One region of the Exiguobacterium sp. SH5S4 genome, then DNA from elsewhere that is predicted to be linked to it. Evidence: riboswitches for the same ligand, from Rfam matches in the RefSeq annotation. Region 1 holds a riboswitch; the other holds the start of a gene.
The links. Region 1 has a riboswitch for S-adenosylmethionine ahead of EVJ32_RS14290 (MetQ/NlpA family ABC transporter substrate-binding protein). Riboswitches for the same ligand answer to the same signal wherever they lie in the genome.
Positions count from the first base shown of each region.

Region 2: linked by a shared signal. The riboswitch ahead of msrA (peptide-methionine (S)-S-oxide reductase MsrA) and the one ahead of EVJ32_RS14290 (MetQ/NlpA family ABC transporter substrate-binding protein) in region 1 are both predicted to bind S-adenosylmethionine.

Region 1 covers NZ_SJUQ01000033.1:5,240-13,158, forward strand. The annotation lists gene EVJ32_RS14280 (aminotransferase class I/II-fold pyridoxal phosphate-dependent enzyme) at 1-767, shown strand, start outside; gene EVJ32_RS14285 (iron-containing alcohol dehydrogenase) at 764-1,777, shown strand; SAM riboswitch class I at 1,822-1,925, shown strand; gene EVJ32_RS14290 (MetQ/NlpA family ABC transporter substrate-binding protein) at 2,003-2,824, shown strand; gene EVJ32_RS14295 (methionine ABC transporter ATP-binding protein) at 2,834-3,868, shown strand; gene EVJ32_RS14300 (methionine ABC transporter permease) at 3,840-4,502, shown strand; gene EVJ32_RS14305 (Spx/MgsR family RNA polymerase-binding regulatory protein) at 4,533-4,928, opposite strand; gene EVJ32_RS14310 (DUF302 domain-containing protein) at 5,101-5,484, shown strand; gene EVJ32_RS14315 (hypothetical protein) at 5,590-6,891, shown strand; gene EVJ32_RS14320 (hypothetical protein) at 6,901-7,919, shown strand, end outside.
Region 2 covers NZ_SJUQ01000026.1:28,799-36,717, reverse strand. The annotation lists gene EVJ32_RS13215 (amidase family protein) at 3-1,397, opposite strand; gene EVJ32_RS16310 (hypothetical protein) at 1,518-1,679, shown strand; SAM riboswitch class I at 1,724-1,823, shown strand; gene msrA (peptide-methionine (S)-S-oxide reductase MsrA) at 1,886-2,404, shown strand; gene EVJ32_RS13205 (GRP family sugar transporter) at 2,434-3,297, opposite strand; tRNA gene EVJ32_RS13200 (tRNA-Ala) at 3,440-3,512, shown strand; gene EVJ32_RS13195 (four-helix bundle copper-binding protein) at 3,629-3,961, shown strand; gene EVJ32_RS13190 (3'-5' exonuclease) at 4,029-4,595, shown strand; gene EVJ32_RS13185 (bifunctional glycosyltransferase family 2/GtrA family protein) at 4,623-5,684, opposite strand; gene EVJ32_RS13180 (sodium:calcium antiporter) at 5,795-6,784, opposite strand; gene EVJ32_RS13175 (HD domain-containing protein) at 6,998-7,846, opposite strand.

The sequences.
Region 1 (7,919 bases):
TCGCCGGCGCGGTCGTCCACGACCTCGTCCTCCGGGAAGAGAACGGTTATCTTCCTGATTATGAGACGCTCGATCCGCAGGGAGCGCGACTCATGTATTTGAACTACCCGAGCAATCCGACCGGTGCCGTCGCGTCGCCCGCGTTCTTTGACGACACGGTCCGTTTCGCGAATAAGCATGACCTCATGGTCGTCCACGACTTCGCCTACGGCAGCATCGGTTTCGACGGTCACGTCCCGCCGAGCTTCCTGCAGACGCCGGGAGCGAAAGACATCGGCATCGAGGTGTATACGATGTCGAAGGCGTTCAACATGTCCGGCTGGCGGGTCGCTTTCGCCGTCGGCAACCGCGACATCATCGAGGCGATCAACACGTATCAGGACCACGTCCATGTGAGCGTGTTCTCGGCCATCCAAGAGGCGGCCATCGCCGCGCTCGAGTCACCGCGTTCGCTCCGGGACGACTTGTCACGGTTGTATGAGGCCCGCCGCGACCGGCTCGTCGACGGGTTACGTCAGGCCGGATGGGACATCACGGCCCCGAGCGGCTCGTTCTTCGTCTGGGCGAAAGTGCCGGACGGGGACGCCAAATCGTTCTCGCATAAGCTGCTCCACGAGGCAGGGGTCGCCGTGACGCCTGGCTATTTCTTCGGCTCAGAAGGCGAGCGGTACGTCCGGTTCGGGCTCGTCTCCGCCGAGCCGAAGATCGACGAGGCCGTCGAGCGGATCGAGAAACTGTTCGCGACGTATGAAGAGGTCCGGGCATGATCCGCCAAGCCGTGCTCGAGTACGACCATGCGGATGATGCGCTCGAGCGGCTCGATGAATTGATCGCTGGCCGTCGTGCTCACGTGCTGCGCGGGCAGAACGGTTTTGACGTCGTCAAGCGCGTCCTGCCAGCGATCACTGCCTATCCGACATCGCTGTTCCGTGGCGAATGCACGGACGCGGAGGTCGAACGGCTCCGTTTGAAGGATGTGGATGTCCTCCTTGCCGTCGGTGGGGGCAAGCTCGTCGACACGGCGAAACTCGTCGCTTACCGGCAAGGTGTCCCGCTGATCGTCATCCCGACGCTCGCCTCGAACTGTGCCGCCTTCACACCGCTCAGCGTCATCTATGACGAGCAGGGTGCCTATGACCGCTACGACGTGTTCCGCGTCGTCATCGAGCGGGTCATCGTCGACGCGAGGGTCGTGACGGACTCGCCGTACGACTACTTCCGAGCCGGCGTCATCGACACGGTCGCCAAGTTTTACGAGGCCCGCTATTTGAGCGGCGACAGTTCGCCTGATGCCGGCGTCAATACCGGTCTCGCCTTGGCCGAACAATGCGGCCGGCTCGTCGAACTCGACTTGAGTGAGTCCAGTTTCACCGCGTATGGGCCAGAGACCCGGTTCGCGGTCGATCACATCCTCGCCGTCGGCGGTGCCGTCGGTGGTTTCGGTGACGCCGGGACACGCGTCGCCGTCGCCCACGCCGTCCACAACGCGCTCAGCCGCTTCGAGTCGACCCATCCGTTCTTACATGGCGACAAGGTCGGCTTCGGCCTCCTTGTCCAAGAACGGTTGCGTGGCTCGTCTGACGCCCCGTATTTAGAGGCGTGGCTCGCCAGGATCGGCGCGCCGACGTCACTTGAGACGCTCGGACTCGTTCCGGCCGACATCCCGCAACTGGTCGACGCGGTCCGGGCCGAGACTGAATTGCAACGATCACCCGTCCCGCTCGATATTGACTATTTGAAAATAATTTTTGAAAATTCAGTATTTTCTGTTTACTAATAAAAGGATTAAAAGTAAGATGATAACAATTAAATAAGACCGATAGCTTATCAAGAGTGGTGGAGGGACTGGCCCTATGAAACCCGGCAACCAGATCGTAACGATCATGGTGCTAATTCCAACAGACGAAACGTCTGGGAGATGAGCGTGTCCGACTGTCTTTGACTTGTCGTGCCCGCCACTCTTTATGAGTAGCGGGCTTTTATTTTGGAGGAGGAATCATTCATGAACATCAAACAGAAAACAGTACTCGCAGGAACATCTCTACTCGCGGCCATCGCCTTGTCGGCGTGCGGCCAATCGGACGCGAGCGAAGCGCTCAGCACAGAATCCCTCACGATCGGCGTGACAGGCGGACCGCACCAGCAGATCGCCGAGAAAGTAAAAGAACTCGCAGCCGAGGATGGCCTCGAGCTCGACATCAAAGTGTTCAACGACTACAACACGCCGAACACGGCGCTCGACGAAGGCAGCCTTGACGTGAACAGTTACCAGACGCTGTCGTTCCTCGAGCTGCAGAAGTCGGACAAAGGCTATAAGATCGACGACGTGTTCAAGACGGTCGCTTTCCCGATGGGGCTCTATTCGGATAAGCTGACGGACATCAAGGAGTTGAAGGAAGGCGATAAAGTCGCCGTCCCGAACGACCCGGCGAACGAACTTCGAGCGCTGCGCCTGTATGAGACGGCCGGACTCATCACCTTGAAAGAAGGATTGACGGACAAGGCGACGAAACGTGACATCGCCGAGAACCCGCTCAACCTCGAATTCATCGAGCTCGAGGCGTCACAGCTCCCGACCCAGCTCCCGGAAGTCGCGCTCGCGGCCATCAACACGAACTTCGCGATGGGTGCCGGCCTATCGATCAATGAGGACGCCTTGTTCCATGAAGACACGGTCGACAACCCGTACCCGAACTACGTCGTCGTCCGTACCGACAACAAGGACGATGAAGTCGTCGAGACACTCAAATCTTACTACCACTCGGACGAGGTCCGGACGTTCATCGAAGAGACGTTCAACGGCTCGATCGTCCCAGCGTTTTAAGGAGGCACTATGATCGCACTCAAACAGATCTCAAAAACGTTCACGGTAAACAAAGGGACCGTCACTGCGCTCGACGACGTCTCGCTGACGATTGAAAAGGGCGAGATCTTCGGCATCATCGGTCGGAGCGGCGCCGGCAAGAGCACGCTCATCCGCATGATCAATCTGCTCGAACGGCCGACGTCAGGTCAAGTCGAGATCGAAGGGCAAGACATCACGACGCTCGACAAAAAAGGGTTATCGAAGCTCCGTCACCGCATCGGGATGATCTTCCAGCACTATAACCTGTTGAAGACGGCGACCGTCGAAGACAACGTCGCCATCCCGCTCCGCCTAGAAGGACTCGATAAACGCTCGATCAGCGAGCGGGTCGACAAGTATCTCGACATCGTCGGACTGACCGATCACCGTAAACATTACCCGGAGCAACTCTCGGGCGGCCAGAAACAGCGCGTCGCCATCGCCCGGGCGTTGGCGCACGAGCCGGACATCCTGCTCAGCGACGAGGCGACGAGCGCGCTCGACCCGGAGACGACCGAGTCAATCCTCGATCTGTTGCTCGAGATCAACCGCGAGCTCGGTCTGACGATCTTCTTGATCACCCATGAGATGGAAGTCATCGAGCGGATCTGTGACCGGGTCGCCGTCATCGACGCCGGCAAGATCGTCGAGGAAGGCGACGTCCTCGACGTCTTCTCAGACCCGCAACATCCGACGACGCGCCGCTTCTTGAAAGCGAACCTCGACGTGCCGAAAGAAGTCGTCGACGTGTTGAGCTCGCACGGGACGCTCGTCAACTTGTCGTTCATCGGTCACCAGACCGAACAGGCCGTCCTCGCCGAGCTGACGAAACGGTTCGGCCTGCTGCCGAACATCATCGGGGGCGGGATCAAAAAGCTGAAAGGCGGTCTCGTCGGCAACTTGCTCGTCCATCTCGACGGGGACCAGGCACAGACCGACCAAGCCGTCCGCTACCTTGAAGCGAGCGGCGTCAAAGTGAAGGAGGTGACGAACCATGCTGCAGTTTTGGGAAAATTGGGGTGACTTGATTTGGACGGGCACGATCCAGACGCTGACGATGACCAGCGTCGCGCTCGTCATCTCGACACTGATCGGCTTGCCGCTCGGGACGCTCCTCGTCTTGACGCGGCCGAATGGCCGGCTCGCGAACCGTTACTTTTACGGGGCATTGTCGAGCGTGATCAACGTCGTCCGCTCGATCCCGTTCATCATTCTGCTATTCTTCATCTTGCCGTTCACCCGTTTCATCATGGGGACGACGATCGGCGTCCAAGGCGTGCTGTTGCCGCTCATCGTCTTCACGGCGCCATACATCGCCCGTTTGATGGAGTCGGCACTGCTCGAAGTCGATCGCGGCGTCGTCGAGGCGTACGAGGCGATGGGCATCTCGACGCGTAAGATCATCTGGTACGTATTGATCCGTGAGGCGCGGTCGTCAATCGTGCTCGTTCTGACGATCGCGACGATCGGTCTGATCGGTGCGACGGCGATGGCGGGTCTCGTCGGTGCGGGTGGACTCGGCGATATCGCCTATCAGTACGGGCATCTCCGGTTCGAGCCGGAAGTCATGTACGTGACGATCTTCGTCTTGATCCTGCTCGTGCAGTCGATCCAATCATTCGGCAACCGTTTGGCGGCCCGACTAAAGAAAGCCTGACAAAAGAGCGTCGCAAAATTTGCGGCGCTCTTACTGTTTGTCTAATAGTCGTTTCAAGTCGGCGATCCGGTTATGCCGCGGGATGAACGTCCGGATTTCTTTCTCGCTGAACCCGATCTGGATCCGGTTGTCATCGACGACGATCGGACTCTTCAAGATCTGTGGATGCGTCGCGACAAAACTGTACAGTTCGCGGAGCGACATCTCGTCGAGCTGGTCGGCCGCTTGTTTGTAGACACTTTTTTGGACAGACAAGAGATCGGTCGTCCCGTTTTCGGTGAGCCGGAGCATCTCCTTGAACTCGGTGAACGACATTCCTTGGTCGGTCAATTTCTTCTCGATGAACGGGATATTCTGTTCGCGTAACCAATCGAGCGTCTTGCGGGAAGAACTGCAGCTTGTATGCGTGAATACGGTGACCGTCACGACAACCACTTCTCCTTTGCGTAAGTATGGACTCTTTTATTTTCTCTCATTACTACGAGTCGAACGCGGAATATGTTTCAAATCACATATACTTTTTCAAAACGACGATACGATTTGTTTCAGACTAGTTCGGGTACATGACGAGAGAGACAACAAACAAGGAGGGGCTTATATGTTTGATTATACGGTGAAGACGGATCAGTCGGTCGAAGCAGTGGTCGAGAAGTTGAAAGCGACGCTCAAGGACGAAGCGTTCGGCGTGCTGTGGGATTTCGACTTGAGTGATACGCTCAAAGAGAAAGGGGAAGCCATCGACGGGGACTATCATATCCTCGAAGTGTGCAACCCGAAAGAGGCCAAGAAAGTCATCACGGCGCACCGGGAGGGTGGCTACTTCCTGCCCTGCAAGCTCGCCGTCTTCACAAAAGACGGGGCGACCCACGTCGGGATGCCGAAACCGACGAAACTGATCGAATTGATCGAGGACGAGTCGCTCCAGTCCATCGCACTGGATGTCGAGACGAGACTGACACGCGCCATCGATAACAGCATCTAATCGAAGCGTCGAACCCGTCCAAGTAAGTGGACGGGTTTTTTTATGTTCTTTAATAAGTAAGATAATGGTAAAATTGGGTCATCAAGAAGACGAGGGGCGGAAACGTTGAAACAATCTGTCAAATGGATGCTGTTGAGCGCGGTTTTACTTTCCGGATGCGGAAAAGACGAGACGAGCGCGTTGAAATTGGATTATATCGATCACCATTGGACCGTGAATAAATATTCGCTTGAGGCAGAGCCGGTCACCGATATCGATGAGACGTTAGCGGCGTGCACGGGTGACTTGACGACGTCGCTAGACGGGGAGTTAACGGTCTTCGACACGGTCGTGGCGAGCCGGCCCCCTTTGACGAACTCAGGGGAAGATTACATGTTCAAAAGTGTGACATACGTCAAAGGGGATAAATCTTATGCAATTTGCCGCGATATGGTCTCTCATCGTCTCCAAGCGGAAGTGATTCCGTCTTTCCCAGAAGAGATAAGCGCGTCGACAGGAACTTCGATCGGCCGTGCTCCTGCCGTGTTACAGACGAAAGCCTCGGACGGAGCGATGTTCCTTCAATCAGAGGTAAAGAGCGGATATGACCATGAACTTGAATTGTTTCCAGATTCGTTATTCAGCTTCTCACAGGCGCTGTATGGGGAGATGGAGATCGCTGTCGAAGGTTGGCCGACGCTGTTCCCGATCAATACGTTCGAACCGGCGACGTCGTCGATGGGTGACGTCCAAATGATGATGGCCTTCAGTCCAGAAGAGAAGCTTCCGTACGTGTTGATGGGGCATCAGAACGGTTCTTTCTCGTCTCAACCGATTGAAGTCACGTTTGACGCGACCGAGGCGGCCCCGAGATATGAATCATTAAAAATTGAACGGATTCCGCTCACCGAACAAGTACTTGAGTCCGGCAAGAGCTACCCGATCTTTACGTTCACGTACATGAAAGACGGAGCGCCGATCACCGACACGGTGACGATCACGTATCGGGAAGAGACGTTCATCACGGAAGAAGAACGTGATCTTCAGCAGGAGCATACCGACATGCAGTCTATGTGGCAATCTGATGAACCGTTCGTCTATTTACATAAGAAACCGTTCAGCCATGAACAGCCTCTTGCTTATCCGGATGTCCTCAAGGCGGCCGGGACCGACATGACCGACTTGATCGACACCATAGACGCGGCAGAATCGGTCAATCGCAGTGGGGATGCGGGCGAGTATCATCAGTTGACGATTCTCGATGGGCTGAAAGGCCAAGAGTTTGAAGTGACGTATAAACAGCGCTCAAAAAAGATAGACATCTTCTTGACGGATAAACTGACCGGCGAAACGTACAAACTGACGAGCGAAGGGGCGGAGACGTTCTTGTCCTACTTCCCCGACTTGAAGAAGACACCGAAGAATTGAGGTGAACTGATGAAAAAGTTCGGATTAGGAATCGGTCTATCGCTATTCGTTTTGGCCGCAGGGTGCGCCCGGGACCAAGAAGTAGTCCGATATGATGTTGTCGAGGCCCATTGGACGGCAGAGCACATCACACATGACCTTGAAGTGCAGGCAATCAAGGCCAAGGACATGTTGACCTATTGTGAACAAGGCGAGTTACTCAACGATATCGAGGAGGACCATCTATCCTTGCTTGGCGTGACGTTTGCAAGCCGAATGCCGTTCACTGAGCCCGATACTGAAACATACGCCTTCAATGAGGCATCGTTCGTCGAAGGTGATGCCGTTTACGCGCTGTGTAAGTCGGACCATGTCGAGGGATATCGGGCGGTCAAGCTGGAGGAAAGACCGGAGTTTTTGAAAGACGAGACCGCACGCGAGATCTCGTTGCTACCTAGCGTAGTAAGCGGGACAGAAGAAATTCGGGAAAGGTTATCACGGGAAGAAGCGATTCATTCTTACAGGCAAGACCTCACCATTCGACCGTTCATGAACAGTCTTTATACGATCTCGCCCGGTTTCAACGGGTCCATCGAGTTTGGAATCGGGGACGACGGGGTCTTCACACCGTATTTAGATTTTGCTCCTTACGTGGTCAGGGAGGACACTCATGTTGCGTTAGGATATGGCACGAAGACGAAGACGCCATACATGTTAATGTCGAGTGACGGGATTCACTATGGCCAGCATTCGTTGAACGATGGCGAATTACTGGTCGGAGTCGACAACTTAAATGTCCGGACGCTTCTTGAAGGCGGTACGCTCGAACCGCTCGAACCGTTTCCGTTATACGAATTAACCTACGAGTCAAACGGTCAAAAGATGACGAAGACGATCTCGATTCGATTCAAACCGAATCCATTCATCACGGAGCCGACCGATACCGATGCCGTCTCGATCGGTTATGTCCATAAATACCCGTACCATCCCAGTGTCCCGTTTTACTATCCGGACGCAGTCAGCATCGAGGGGCAAGGCTATGAACGATT
Region 2 (7,919 bases), on a different contig from region 1:
TCTTACATAGGCGGGATCGGACGCGTCACGTGGCGTTCGAACGCGTAGGCGATGCGGATGAGGTCTCGTTCCGCATAGCTCGTACCCGTGAATGACAGCCCGAAAGGTGCCCCGCTCTGTTTGAGCTTGTATGGGATCGTGACCGTCGGGTGCCCTGCCTTCGCCGCCATATCGTAATTCAAGTCGTGTGGCAACGCCAGGGCGTGAAGCGTTTGTTCCATCAATAAACGATCGAGGCCGTCCGTTTTCGCGTGCCGGACGTCGGCTAAGCGTCGCTCTAGGTAGCTCGACTCGGTCAAACGCCCTAATAACTGATTCGCTTTCTCGAACGTAACTTGTCCATGCGGGATCGTTTCCGGGTGACGCTTGTTCCAGTCCATCAAGTCCTTGAGCGTTTCATATGGGAGCGCTGTCGTCGCCAAATACGCCTCAATCCCGAGCTTGAACTCATGGTAGAGGACGTCGCCTTGGTCAAGTCCGTCGTTTGACGGCAGGTCGACTTCGACGAGCTCGACCCCGCTCGCTTTGAGTAACGCCAGCGCTTCTTGATAGAGCGTCTGTTCTTCATCCGACAGTTCCGCCTTCACGAAACCGACGCGCATGCCGACGGCTTGACGCTCGTCGAGACACGTCCGGTACGGTGGACCGGCCGGCAGATGTGTCGTCGCCGGGTCCGAGTCGTCTTCCCCGCACATCGCTTCTAGTGCGAGCACCGCGTCGCGGAGCGTCCGCGCCATCGGACCAGCCGTATCTTGCGACCGCGAAATCGGGATAATCCCACTCCGGCTGATGAGCCCGACCGTCGGTTTGATGCCGACGATGCCGTTATGGACGCTCGGATGGATGATCGACCCGCTCGTCTCGCTGCCGACGGCGAGCATCGTCAAGTTCGCCGCAACGGCAGCCGCCGAGCCAGAGCTCGAACCGCCGACGTCGAGATTGTCACCATACGGATTGAGCGTCTGGCCACCGACCCCGCTCCATCCGTTCGGCATGTCCTCCGTCAAAAAATTGGCCCATTCCGATAAGTTGGTTTTGCCGAGAATGACCGCCCCATGCTCACGGAGGCGGCGGACGAGTTCAGCGTCACGACCCGCAAAGTGATGCTCGAGCGCCACGGCGCCGGCAGTCGTCCTCATGAGTCCCGCCGTCTCGATGTTGTCCTTGAGTAAAACGGGAATACCGAGGAGTGGCAGCCGGTCTCCGCGTCGGTAGGCACGGTCGGCCGCCTCCGCCTCGAACAACGCGTCCGGGTTCACTTGGATGACCGCTTTCAGTTTATCGTTCAAGCTAGCGATCCGTGTCAAATAGTAGGCCGTCACGTCCCGGGCCGTGAACGTCCCTTCTTTATAGCCGCACTGTGCGGTCTCGATGTCTAGTTCAAATAAGTCTTGCATCCAATTCCCTCCTTATAGGCAATGTTATTCGGTATTCGCTGAATGCATCGAATCCCCTTCTTTTTATCGCCATTGGATGTGCAACTTGATACACTAGAAGAAACGTTATTGGAGGTAGCCATGTCCCGCTCTTACATCCTTGTTTTACTGTCCGTGTTCGCCCTGTTCTTTCTACAATTGTTCGGGGATGATTTGCCGTGGGCATTCCCTGCGTCCATCGCCCTCATTATCTTGATTGTTGGTGCCACGCTATTTCAACTTCGGCGCACACCAAATCGTTGACGTTTAAACGAGACAGATGATATGATGCTGTCACCAACTACATATCGATATCTTGAGTGAACGAGAGACCTGGCTCTATGACTTCACAGCAACCTGCTTCGGCAAGGTGCTACTTCCAGCAAGGCATCGCCTTGGACGATATGACAAAACGCTCATGTCGATGACATGGGCGCTTTTTTTGGAATGAACATGAGGGGGATTTTATTTTGGAAAAAGCTACATTCGCAGGCGGTTGTTTTTGGTGCATGGTGACACCGTTTGAAGAACAGCCAGGCATCGAAGGCATCGTATCCGGCTATACGGGCGGACACGTCGACAATCCGACGTATAAAGACGTCAAGACAGGCACGAGCGGTCATTACGAGGTCGTCGAGATCACGTTCGATCCGTCTCAGTTCGCGTATGAGCGCTTGCTCGAACTGTATTGGATTCAGACTGACCCGACCGACGACGGCGGCCAGTTCCAAGACCGCGGGCAACAATATGCGCCCGCCATCTTCTATCATACGGAAGAACAACGCGTGAAAGCAGAACAGAGCCGCGACGCGCTCGCTGCGAGCGGAAAGTTCAAACAACCGATCGTGACGAAAATCTTACCGGCTGACGTCTTTTACCCGGCCGAAGACTATCATCAAGATTATCATAAAAAAAATCCGGCCCACTATAAAGCGGACCGGAAACAATCTGGCCGTGACGAGTTCATCGACCAGACGTGGACAAGCTGACAACGACGGGCCTCATACCCGTCGTTTTTTTAGCTCTTCGCGAGCCCTAACATAAAACCGGCGACCACGATCAGACCGATCCCCATAAACACGAAGACGCGTTCTTTCGACGTCTTTTCTTCTTTTAGCAAGTAAATGCCACCGAGTGTCGCGACGACGACGTTCAGTTGAGACAGTGCGAACGACGTGGCGATGCCGACTTCTCCGCTCGAGACGAACAACCCGAAGTTCCCGATCCCCCAGGCAAGCCCGGCGAAGATGTTCTTGAACGTCTTCGGATCAAACTTTTTCACATCTTTTTCACGAAGACTGAACAAGAGCGCGGCGATGAACATCCCGAGTGACTGCGGTAGGATGGCGGTGATGCCATCGACCTCAAAGTAGTTGGTGAGGACGGCGTACGTCACGTAACCGATGCTCGAAACGAGCAGCACGAGTAGCCCTTTTTTCAAAGCACTACTGCTGTCAGATTCTTTATGTTGTTGATATGACGTCATGACGGCCCCGATGATGATCAAGACGAGGGCCGAGAAGCCGAGCCATAGTTCAGTCGGCGTCTTCCAGTCCCCAAGGACGATGACCCCGAACAGTGATGTCCCGACAAGCTGCATCCCTGTACTGATTGGCATCGCTTTCGAGACGCTCAAAATTTGGAATGACTGGAATTGAAGGTATTGTCCGAGCGCCCAGAACACACCCGATATGAAACCAGTCACGATCGCGAGCGTCGTGAACTCTGGTTTGAAGACGAGCGCGATGACAGTCGCCATTACCATCGCGCCGATCGTCGTGCCGACCAATTGTTGAATCGGCTTGCCGCCGACAATAGATACGATAAGCGGGATACTCCCCCACATGAGTGCGGGCAGTAGCGCCAGCAAAATCATCTCCATATGTTGCACCTGCTTTCTTAATATAACATTCTGTCTGTTCTTCCCGGCTCTAGCGCCCAATAAACTTCAAAAATGATTTTCAAAGTTCTTTCGTTTTTCTTGTTGCCAAATCATTTATTAGAATGATATAATAATTTCCAACGGGGCATTAGCTCAGCTGGGAGAGCGCCACGCTGGCAGCGTGGAGGTCAGCGGTTCGAGCCCGCTATGCTCCATTCCTTAAGTCGGTCCACTGATGTGGACCGACTTTTTTCGTGTCCCCGCCTCGGTTTAAGTCGACACGAACCGGGTAATGATTGTAAGACATCATTTATCTTAAGGGGGACTTCCAATGAACCGAGCCGCTGTCGAAGAGACGATTTTGGCCGTGATCGATTGTATCCGAGCGAGCAATCATTGCTTCTCGAAATGTTTACAAGAAGAAGATCTGCTGATGGTCTCGGAATGCATCCGGTTGACGAAAGAATGCGCCGAAGTCGCCACGCTCACCTTGAACGCGCTCGAAACCGACTCGGCGTTCACAAGACCGATCGCGGCGCTCTGTGCGCAAGTGTGTGATACGTGTGCCGTCGAATGCGGGCGTCACTTGTACGACCATTGCCAACGTTGCTCTGAAGCTTGCTTGCGCTGCGCCGAGGCGTGCCGGCATCTCTCGGCCGCATGATCGCTTTCCCGTCTAACCTTGTGTTAGACTTTTTTTGTACAGATTTTTTGAGAAGAGAGGAACTTTTATGCCACATTCTATTCTAGCCATCGATGTCGAGACGGCCAATCGCGACAGTCGGAGCATCTGCTCTGTCGGTTGGAGTCTACTGACAGACGGTGAAGTCGTCGAGACGAACCAATGGCTCGTCAATCCTGAGGAAGACTTTGACCAAGGCAATATTCGCGTCCACGGGATTCGCCCGAGCGACGTCTGGGACGCCCCAGCATTACCCGAAGTGCTTGAACAGCTCTACCCGATTCTGAACGCCGTCGACGTCGTCATGGCCCATAACGCCGCGTTCGACATAGGCGCGCTCCGAAAAGCGATCGCCAAGTACGACTTGTTCTCTTTCCCGACGATTGAATACGGCTGTACCGTCAAGTTGTCCCGCAAGCTCTATCCGGGGCTACCGAACCATAAGTTGAACACGATGGCCGAGCATTTGAACGTTCCGTTCATCCACCACGATGCCGCCGAGGACGCCCGCGTCTGCGCCCTGCTCATGCGCGATATGATGGTCAAGACCGGGATCGCCGACGTGCGCGAGTTGCACCGCTACACGTCGGTCAAACTCGGAACGCTCGCTTATTGACGAAAGGCCCGACAGCTGTCGGGCCTTTCAGCGTTTGAAGATCCATCTCTTTTGGACGTAGTAACTCAATACGAACAATCCGCTGTCGACGGCGACCTTGAGGATGACCTCGCCGTCCCGAAACACAAGGAACAACACGTAGACGAGACTCGCCGACAGCGCCATCTGCACAGCGACCAACCCAAAGTATTTCAACATCGAGCGCTTCGCTTTCGATTTGAAGACGACTTTCCGGTTGACGTAATAATTGAATAACGAAGACACGATGCGCGCCAAAACCGTCGCCACGATGACATGGACTGATTCGAACCATGGATTCAATAAGAAGATCAACAACGCGTAAACGCCGATGTCCATTAAGAATGAAGCGACTGATGATAAAGAATAGGCCAAAAACATTCGATAAATGAGAATCGAATCGATGACTGGACGAAAATGCGAGGACGCGTTCTCGTCAACGTATACCGTTTCGATCGGTGTTTGATGAATCGGTACTTGCAGTCGTTTCGTGAACGTCAACATGTTCATCTCGAACTCATAGCGGTTGCCCGGAATATCAATCAGTTGCTTGGCGTAGCGGAGCGGAATCGCCCGAAGTCCGGTCTGTGTGTCGTTCAGCCGGAGACCGCTGCCGAGCAACATAACAAATCTCGTCATTTGATTGCCGAACCGGCTCCGGAACGGAATCGCAGGCGACGAGAAATCACGACAGCCCATGATCAGATGATGCGGCCACTTCACCCCTTCATCGTACAGGTTACAGACGTCCGCCGGCAGATGTTGTCCGTCCGCATCGACGGTGATCACGCCGGTCGTCTCAGGATATGCGTCGACGATGTGACGGAGCCCGGTCTTTAGCGCTGCGCCTTTGCCGGCGTTTTGTTCATGCTCGAGCACAGCGGAGACGTCCGCCTTTACGTCATCGAACACGACGCGGCACGTATCGGCACTACCGTCGTTCACGATGATGACATGGACGAACCCTTTGTCTTTCAACTCCCGGACCAGTGTGACGAGCGCCTGGTCAGGGTTATAGGCCGGTATTAACACGACATAGTCGTCTAAACGTTCCACGGCATGCATTTGCATCGCCACCCCTCCTTCTTTCCTCTTATACCCCAGTCAGACGAAAGTGATACCGGGACAAGAAAAAAACGTGATGGCTTTGCGCCATCACGTCAAATCAACGAGCTGATGATTCATCCGGTAAAGATGAGATAGGAAGAAACGGCGTAGACAAAAACGACGAGAACCGAAGGAAGGGCGTATCTGACTTTCGATGTCACGTCTTGTCGAAGCACGCTGTACATGACCAAAATCGATAGGATCGTGATCCCGATGGCCGTGACCAAGTGTGATGCCGACACATCCGCTAAAATCGACCCGTTCTGATAAAATACGTCCGACATGGCGATGATGAGCATGTTGAAGATGTTACTCCCTAGGATCGAGCCGAACGCCAAGTTGACGTTACCGAGTTTCAAGGCGACGAATACCGCGACCGCTTCAGGCAGCGACGTCGACGCCGCAATCAAGAAACTACCGACGAAGCTTGAGCCGAGTCCTGTGACGACAGCGATCTGGTCACCCGTGATCGACAGCGCCGTCCCGGCCGCCATGATGACGAGTGCCGCGATAACGAACCCGACGCCGGCTTGTTTCACTGAAATCGTATCAGTGACACTCGCACCGACTTCTTGCTCGACTTCGCGTTCGGCCGTCGGCTCTTGAGGCCGCTTCCCGATATAGTAAATCCCAATCGCATACAAGACGGCAATTAATATCGCGTCAATGCCAATTCCTAGTACCGTATAATCAATCCGGATCAGAAGCGCGACCATCGTGACGAGCGTCAACATCAATCCGAGACTGGCCGTATATAGGTGGTCTCGACTCGCGTCATTGAACAGCCGCTTTTGACGATAAAATAGATCGAACATCGCCAAAATGAAGATGTTGAACAAGTTCGAACCGAGCATGTTCCCGATCGCGATATCTGGGTTGTTGATCAAGACGGCGGATACGCTCGTCGTCACTTCCGGAAGTGACGTCGCCCCGGCTAACAGGACCGTCCCGACGAGCATCCCGCTCATCGTCGACTTCTCACTGATGACATCAGCGTACGTCGATAATTTGATGGCAGCATACACTGTAATCGCAGCGGCCAAAATAAAGTAAATAAATACCATATAAATTTTTCTCCCCTTTTCATGAATTCAAAAAGACCTTTTTATGGACGCCAAAAAAGCATCCATAAAAAGGTCTTGCGGACTTGGTAAGAAGCTCGATGGACCGAGTGCACATGCACCGTAATGACGACCCATCGACCACGTTCGTGGTCGCTACTCCCCTTCTCATGTTCACGATGAATATAACACGTTCAAGGTCACTTGACAATCATTTCACTTCAACAACGTGATGACGTCCTCAGACCGGAGCGCGGCCCGGTAAGATAATTCGTTGATTGCTTGCAAGACGGGAATTGACAAGTCTTGTCTAAGACCGCTTGCTTGCAGTTGGTCTTTCAGCATCTCGAGCTCGACCTGTTCCGCTTCAGAGCCGTGACGATAGCCTTCCCGCATCGACTCGTTCAACTCGTAAGCAGTTTGACAAAGCGTCGACGACTCTTGGAGCCAATCGTCTTCGTGGAACCCATGCCCGATCACATCGAACAGTTTGTTCAACTTCTCGTCACGGCCTTCTTCGACACCGTAGAACAGCAAATTCAACTCGATCTCAAATTCATCGATCAAACTCGTCGTCTGACTGAAAGGTTGGAGCGCGTGGAGCAGCTCATGATAGTACCAAGACTGATCACGAAGCGGTCGCTTGAACCGTCCCCACACCTGCTTGCCTTCACGCTCAATGTCGAGTCGGATCGAGCGCAGATTATGTAACTTGTCTGCCGCTAGAAGCGCGACTTCATCATACTGGAGCGTGTGCACTTTCTGAATCGTCATCCGCTTACGTTCTTCCCACGAGTGATGCTTCCCCGGTTCCGAGACGGCTTGGACTAACCGGGCGACTTCTCGTCCGAACTCCTGTTCAATCTCCTCGGCCGTCGTCAGCGTGTCTTCTAGTAAGTCATGGAGCAGTCCGGACGCTACGACCGGAATCGGTTGTCGGTCTTCGACGAGCAACATCGAGACGGCGACCGGGTGGGTCACATACGGAATGTTCGTCCCTTTGCGAAACTGCCCGTCATGACGGACGGCCGCAAAGCGTAAAGCCTCTTCGATCAGCTGGTGCACGACGTTTCCCCCTTCAAATTTGTTTACTCACTCCTTCCTGTTATACCCATGACTAGGACTTATCACTCACATC